One region of the Mesorhizobium sp. M0862 genome, then DNA from elsewhere that is predicted to be linked to it. Evidence: riboswitches for the same ligand, from Rfam matches in the RefSeq annotation. Region 1 holds a riboswitch; the other holds the start of a gene.
What was found. A riboswitch is a leader RNA that binds a small molecule or an ion and turns the genes downstream of it on or off. The one in region 1 is predicted to bind S-adenosylmethionine.
Positions count from the first base shown of each region.

Region 2: linked by a shared signal. The riboswitch ahead of metX (homoserine O-acetyltransferase MetX) and the one ahead of NKI15_RS05920 (O-succinylhomoserine sulfhydrylase) in region 1 are both predicted to bind S-adenosylmethionine.

Region 1 covers NZ_JAMYOJ010000003.1:188,153-191,442, reverse strand. The annotation lists gene NKI15_RS05925 (ceramide glucosyltransferase) at 1-340, shown strand, start outside; gene NKI15_RS05920 (O-succinylhomoserine sulfhydrylase) at 352-1,542, opposite strand; SAM riboswitch at 1,600-1,677, opposite strand; gene NKI15_RS05915 (2'-deoxycytidine 5'-triphosphate deaminase) at 1,818-2,912, shown strand; gene NKI15_RS05910 (ABC transporter substrate-binding protein) at 3,014-3,290, shown strand, end outside.
Region 2 covers NZ_JAMYOJ010000007.1:94,443-97,732, reverse strand. The annotation lists gene metW (methionine biosynthesis protein MetW) at 1-502, opposite strand, end outside; gene metX (homoserine O-acetyltransferase MetX) at 499-1,668, opposite strand; SAM riboswitch at 1,729-1,806, opposite strand; gene hisC (histidinol-phosphate transaminase) at 1,933-3,042, shown strand; gene NKI15_RS12950 (prephenate/arogenate dehydrogenase family protein) at 3,047-3,290, shown strand, end outside.

The DNA.
Region 1 (3,290 bases):
GCGCCGCGTCACTTTCCCGCTGTTTTTCGCACCCGAGATCCTGACCGGCGTCGCCGTGCCGTTGGCGTTGGCGCTGGTGGCGGCAGCAAGTGCCGGCATCAGCCTGCCGGCCACGGTGTTGGCCGTGCTGACGGCGGCCTACATTCCCGAATGCGCGCTGGCCGCGGCCAAGGGCTGGCATCTGTCGCTGCGCATGGTCCCGGCGATGATGGTCCGCGACATGATGCTTCCCGCCATCTGGGCGCGCGGCTGGCTGAGCGGCGCCGTCGATTGGCGCGGCAACACCATGATCATCGGCACCAAGGCAGCCGAGCTGGAAGAGGCTTCGTCGGGAGCGTGACGCCTCGCGGCCTACCCGGCTGCCTTCAGCGCCTGCGCAACGTCCTCCAGCAGATCGTCCGTATCCTCAAGACCGACCGACAGCCTGAGCGTTCCCGGCCCGATGCCAAGCTCGGCGCGAGCTTCGTCGCTGAGGTTCTTGTGCGTGGTGGTCGCCGGATGGGTGATCAGGCTCTTGGCGTCGCCGAGATTGTTGGAGATCAGCACGATGTCGAGCGCGTTCTGCAAGGCGAAGGCCGCCTGCTTGCCGCCCTTCACGTCGAGGCAGATCAGCGTCGATCCGCCCGTCATCTGCTTCTTGACGATGTCGGCCTGCGGGTGGTCGGCGCGGCCGGGATAGATGACGCGGGCGATTTCCGGCCGTCCTGCCAGGAAATCCGCGATCTTGGCCGCGCTTTCCGTCTGCTGGCGCACCCGAACCGGCAGCGTCTCCAGGCCCTTGAGCAGCGTCCAGGCGTTGAACGGCGACAGGCTCGGGCCGGTGTGGCGGAAATAGTCGTGCAAATTCTCGTCGATCCATTTCTTGTCCGACAGGATGATGCCGCCGAGACAGCGTCCCTGGCCGTCAATGTGCTTGGTCGCGGAGTAGACGACGATATGGGCGCCGAGCTGCAAGGGCTTCTGCTGCAAGGGCGTGGCAAAGACATTGTCGACGATCAGCCTGGCGCCGATCGAGGTGGCGAGCGCCGCCACCGCTGCGATGTCGACCACTTCCAGCGTCGGATTGGTCGGGCTTTCCAGGAAGAACAGTTTCGTGTTCGGCCGCACCGCCTTTTCCCAGTTGGCGATGTCGGTGCCGTCGACCAGCGTTGCCTCGATGCCGTATTTCGGCGCCAGCGTCTCCACCACCCAGCGGCAGGAGCCGAACAGCGCGCGCGCCGCAACGATATGGTCGCCGGCCTTGGCGCTGCACAGGAGCGCTGCCGTCACCGCAGCCATGCCGGACGCCGTGGCGCGCGCATCTTCGGCACCCTCCAGCGCGCACATGCGCTTTTCGAACATGTCGACGGTAGGGTTGGCATAGCGCGAATAGATGAAGCCCGGCTCCTCGCCCTTGAAACGGGCCTCGGCAGCCTGCGCCGTCTCGTAGACATAGCCTTGGGTGAGGTACATCGCTTCGGACGTCTCGCCGAACTGGGAACGCAGCGTTCCCCCGTGCACGAGTGCGGTCTGAGGTTTCCAGTTACGCTTCTTGGTGCTCATCGCTTTTGTTCCAGACACAAAAAAACCGGCCGCGAAAGTCGCAACCGGTCCATATGGCCTTGCGGCCCGACGGTCCTTTAGCGACTTGTTTAACGTGGCTGCAAGCCGACCGGCCAAATCACCACGGGATAACGACCCTTTAGACCTCACCTGCGCTTGCGTCAATTGCCGGCTTCATTAAGAGGTTTGTACCAGGCAGGTTCCGCAATAATATCCAGCGGTTTTGCGGCAAGAACCTGCCACAAAGAGACCGACCTTGGAGCGGAGCCAGCCTTTTGCGGCAGACAGGCATTCTTCCCGATCAGGACATTTCCGCGCTGTTTCAGTCCGGCGCGCTGGAGTCGCCGCGCGCGCTCGATGTCGACCAGGTGCAGCCGGCGAGCCTCGATCTGAGGCTCGGCGACAAGGCTTTTCGCGTGCGCGCCTCCTTCCTGCCGGGTCCCGATCATCTGGTGGCCGACAAGCTTCACCGGCTGAAATTGCATGAGTTCAGTCTCGCCGAGGGCGCGGTGCTGGAAACCGGCTGCGTCTACATCGTGCCGCTGCTCGAAAGCCTGGCGCTGCCCGCAAACGTGTCCGCCTCGGCCAACCCGAAGAGCTCGACAGGCCGGCTCGACATCTTCACCCGGGTGATGACCGATCGCGGCCATGAGTTCGACAAGATCGCCGCCGGCTATCACGGGCCGCTTTATCTCGAAGTCAGTCCGCGCACCTTCCCGATCGTCGTGCGCGCCGGATCGCGACTGTCGCAGATCCGCTTTCGCACCGGAAACGCGCTGTTGTCGGAGGCAGAGCTGAACGAATTGCACCGCGCCGAGATGCTGGTGGCGACCGAGCCGCCCAACATTTCCGGCGGCGGCATTGCGCTGTCGATCGATCTTGACGGCGACCAGAACGGCCTGGTCGGCTATCGCGGCAAGCATCACACCGGCTTGGTCGATGTCGACAAGCGCGCCGCCCAGGATGCCGTCGATTTCTGGGAGCCGCTCTACAAGAGCGGCGCCGGCGAACTGGTGCTCGACCCGGACGAGTTCTACATCCTGGTCAGCCGCGAAGCCGTGCACGTGCCGCCGCTCTACGCCGCCGAGATGACGCCCTTCGATCCGCTGGTTGGCGAATTCCGTGTTCACTATGCCGGCTTCTTCGATCCGGGCTTCGGCCATTCGGCCTCAGGCGGCACCGGCAGCCGGGCGGTGCTCGAAGTGCGCAGCCACGAAGTGCCGTTCATCCTCGACCACGGCCAGATCGTCGGCCGGCTGGTCTACGAACACATGCTGAAGCGGCCGCAGGCGCTTTACGGCACCGATCTCGGCTCGAATTACCAGGCGCAAGGCCTCAAGCTCTCCAAGCATTTCCGCCCCGCCGGCTGAACCTTCGATCACCGTCAGGCAAAATACTTGCCTGCGCTGCCTCACCATGCTTGGCTGCCTTTCGGTGGCCGGCAAGAGAACGGCGCGCAAGGGGAACCAAAATGCAGATTTCAAGATGGATCATATCGGCAGCGAGCGCTGCCATGCTGGTGATATCGGCCGGCTCGCTGGCTGAGGCGCAGGAGAAATTGAAGATCGGCACCGAGGGCGCCTATCCGCCCTTCAACACCATCACCGCGGACGGCAAGATCGAGGGCTTCGACATCGACATTGCCAATGCGCTGTGTGCGCAGATGAAGGTCGAGTGCGAGATCGTCACCCAGGACTGGGACGGCATCATCCCGGCGCTGCAGGCGAAAAAGTTCGACGCCATCATCG
Region 2 (3,290 bases), on a different contig from region 1:
AAGCGCCGAGTTCCTCGACCAGATTGACGAAGTCGCGGATGGTGCAGAAATGGATGTTGGGCGTGTCGTACCAGGAATAGGGCAGGTCCGCGGTCACCGGCATCCGGCCCTTGACGAACAGCGACAGCCGCACCCGCCAGTGGCCGAAATTGGGGAAGGAGACGATGGCGCGGTTGCCGATTCGCAGCAGCTCGTCGAGCACCAGCTTCGGGTTGCGGGTCGCCTGCAGCGTCTGAGACAGGACGACGAAGTCAAAACCCTTGTCCGGATAGAATTCGAGGTCGGTATCGGCATCGCCCTGGATGACCGAGAGACCGCGCGCCACGCATTCATTGACGCCGCGCTGTGACAGCTCCAGCCCGCGGCCGTCGACCTGCTTGGTCTCCTGCAGGAGTTCGAGCAGCAGGCCGTCGCCGGAGCCGACATCGAGCACCCGCGACTGCGGCGGTATCAGGTTGGCCACGACTTCGAGGTCGACGCGCTGGCTGCCATTGACGCTCATGAGGCGAGCCCCCTTGCGCGGGCCGCCGAGCCGATGAAGCCCTTGATGGCGGCAAACAGTTCGGGTTCATCGAGCAGGAAGGCATCATGGCCGCGGTCGGTGTCGATCTCGACGAAGGAGACGGAGGCGCCGGCGGCGTTGAGCGCATGCACGATCGAGCGGCTCTCCTCGGTCGGGAACAGCCAGTCCGAGGTGAAGGACACCAGGCAGAAGCGGGTCTTGGTCCCGGCAAAGGCATCTGCCAACCGGCCGCCATGGTCGGCGGCGAGGTCGAAATAATCCATCGAACGGGTCATGTAGAGGTAGGAGTTGGCGTCGAAGCGGTCGACGAATGTCATGCCCTGGTGGCGCAGATAGCTTTCGATCTGGAAATCTGCGTCGAAACCGAAGGTCAGCGCTTCGCGGTCCTGCAGATTGCGGCCGAATTTCCGATGCAGGGCGGCTTCCGACAGATAGGTGATGTGGGCGGCCATGCGCGCCACGGCGAGCCCCTTTTCCGGGCGCTTGCCGTGCTCGAAATATTTGCCGCCATGCCAGTCCGGATCAGCCATGACAGCCTGGCGGCCGACCTCGTGGAAGGCGATGTTCTGCGAGGAATGGCGTGCGCCTGTGGCGATCGGCAGGGCCGAGAAGACGCGCTCGGAATAGCATGACGCCCATTCCAGCACCTGCATGCCGCCCATCGAGCCGCCGAGCACGCAAAACAGCTTTTCGATGCCGAAATGGTCGACCAGCATCAGTTGCGCCCGCACCATGTCGCGGATGGTGATGATTGGCAGGTCGAGGCCGTAGGGCTTGCCGGTGGCGGGATTGGTCGAGGCCGGACCGGTGGAGCCGAGGCAGCCGCCGATGACGTTGGAGCAAATGACGAAGAAGCGGTTGGTGTCGATGATCTTGCCGGGACCGATCAGCACTTCCCACCAGCCGGGCTTGCCGGTCACCGGATTGGTGCTGGCGACATGCTGGTCGCCGGTCAGCGCGTGGCAGACCAGGATGGCGTTGGTGCGGGCATCGTTGAGGGCGCCATATGTCTGGTAGGCGATCTGGAACGGCGACAAAAGCGTGCCGGCGTCGAGCTTCAGCGGCTTGTCAGGGCCAAAACGCAACACAGGGCTCGACGGGTTGTCGGCCTCGTTGTTGGTTTTTGTAGCGCGGAGCGCGGCCATGTGACTCTCCTTGCCCGCCGTCAGGCAATAAAAAACCGGCAATGCGATCGCAAAGCCGGTTACGTCACGCAAACGGCCCTTTAGCGAGTTGTTTAACGTGGCTGCAAGCCGACCGGCCAAATCACCACGGAACTGTTGCGTTCTTCTAGAACTCGTGCGGCCCGGCGTCAACGGCCAGCTATTGCCCGCCTCTCGACATTCGCGGCTACGGCTTGTATTTCCGCTGCGGCCTCCGGACGGAGGCATTCTCGATGGATTTGCGACATGGACAAGACAGCGGACAAGGCACGGCCGACGCCCCGCGCGGGCATTATGGACATCGACGCCTATGTGCCGGGCAAGAGCACGGCACCGGCCGGCGTCGCCAAGGTCCATAAATTGTCGTCGAACGAGAACCCGCTCGGCCCGTCGCCGAAGGCGATCGAGGCCGCGCGCGAAGTGGCCAGCAAGCTCGATGTCTATCCCGACGGCACCGCCCGCCGGCTGCGCGAGGCGATCGCCGAGGTGCATGGCCTCAACCCGGCAAACATCATCTGCTCCAACGGTTCCGACGAGATACTTGGCCTGCTGGCGCAGACCTATCTTGCGCCAGGCGATGAGGCGATTTTTACCGAACATGCCTTCATGGTCTACAAGATCTACATTCAGTCGGCGGGGGCCAAGCCGGTTGCTGTGAAGGAAACTGAGGAGCGCGCCGACGTCGACGCGATCCTGGCCGCGGTGACGCCGCGGACCAAAATCATCTTCCTCGCCAATCCCAACAACCCGACCGGCACCTATCTGCCGTTCCAGGAGGTCCGCCGCCTGCATTCCGCGCTCCCGGGCAACGTGCTTCTGGTGTTGGACGCGGCCTATGCCGAATATGTCAGGCGCAATGACTATGAGGCCGGCATCGAGCTGGCGGGCAGCGCACAGAATGTGGTCATGACCCGCACCTTGTCCAAGCTCGGCCTTGGCGGCGCGCGCATCGGCTGGATGTATGGCCCACTGCACATCGTCGATGCCATCAACCGTGTCCGCGGCCCTTTCAACGTCAACGCAACAGCGATCGAGGCCGGCATTGCCGCCATCCGCGACCGCGCCCATGTCGAGCGCAGTTCGTTGCACAACGAGACCTGGCTTACCTGGTTGAATGAAGAACTGACGAAGCTTGGGCTGCGCGTGACGCCCAGCGTCGGCAATTTCGTCCTCATCCACTTTCCCGACGACAAGAAGCATTCGGCTGAGGCGGCGGACGACTACCTCACCCAGCGCGGCTATATATTGCGGCGCGTTACCGGCTATGGCTTTCCCAATGCGCTGCGCATGAGCGTCGGCACCGAAGAAGCCAATCGCGGCGTCATCGATGCCCTCACGACATTCCTGAAAAGCTGAAACAATGACATCACCGATGTTTGAAAAGATCGCGCTGGTCGGCATCGGCCTGATCGGCTCGTCGCTGGCCCGAATCATCCGCCGCGAGGGCCTGGCCCGCCATGTCGCCATCGCGACGCGCAGCCCGGCCACGTTGGCACGGGCGAAGGAGCTCGGTCTTGGCGAGAGCTACACCACCGACGCCAGGGAAGCGGTCCGCGACGCCGACCTGATCATCGTCTCGGTGCCGGTGGGATCGTCGGGCGAGG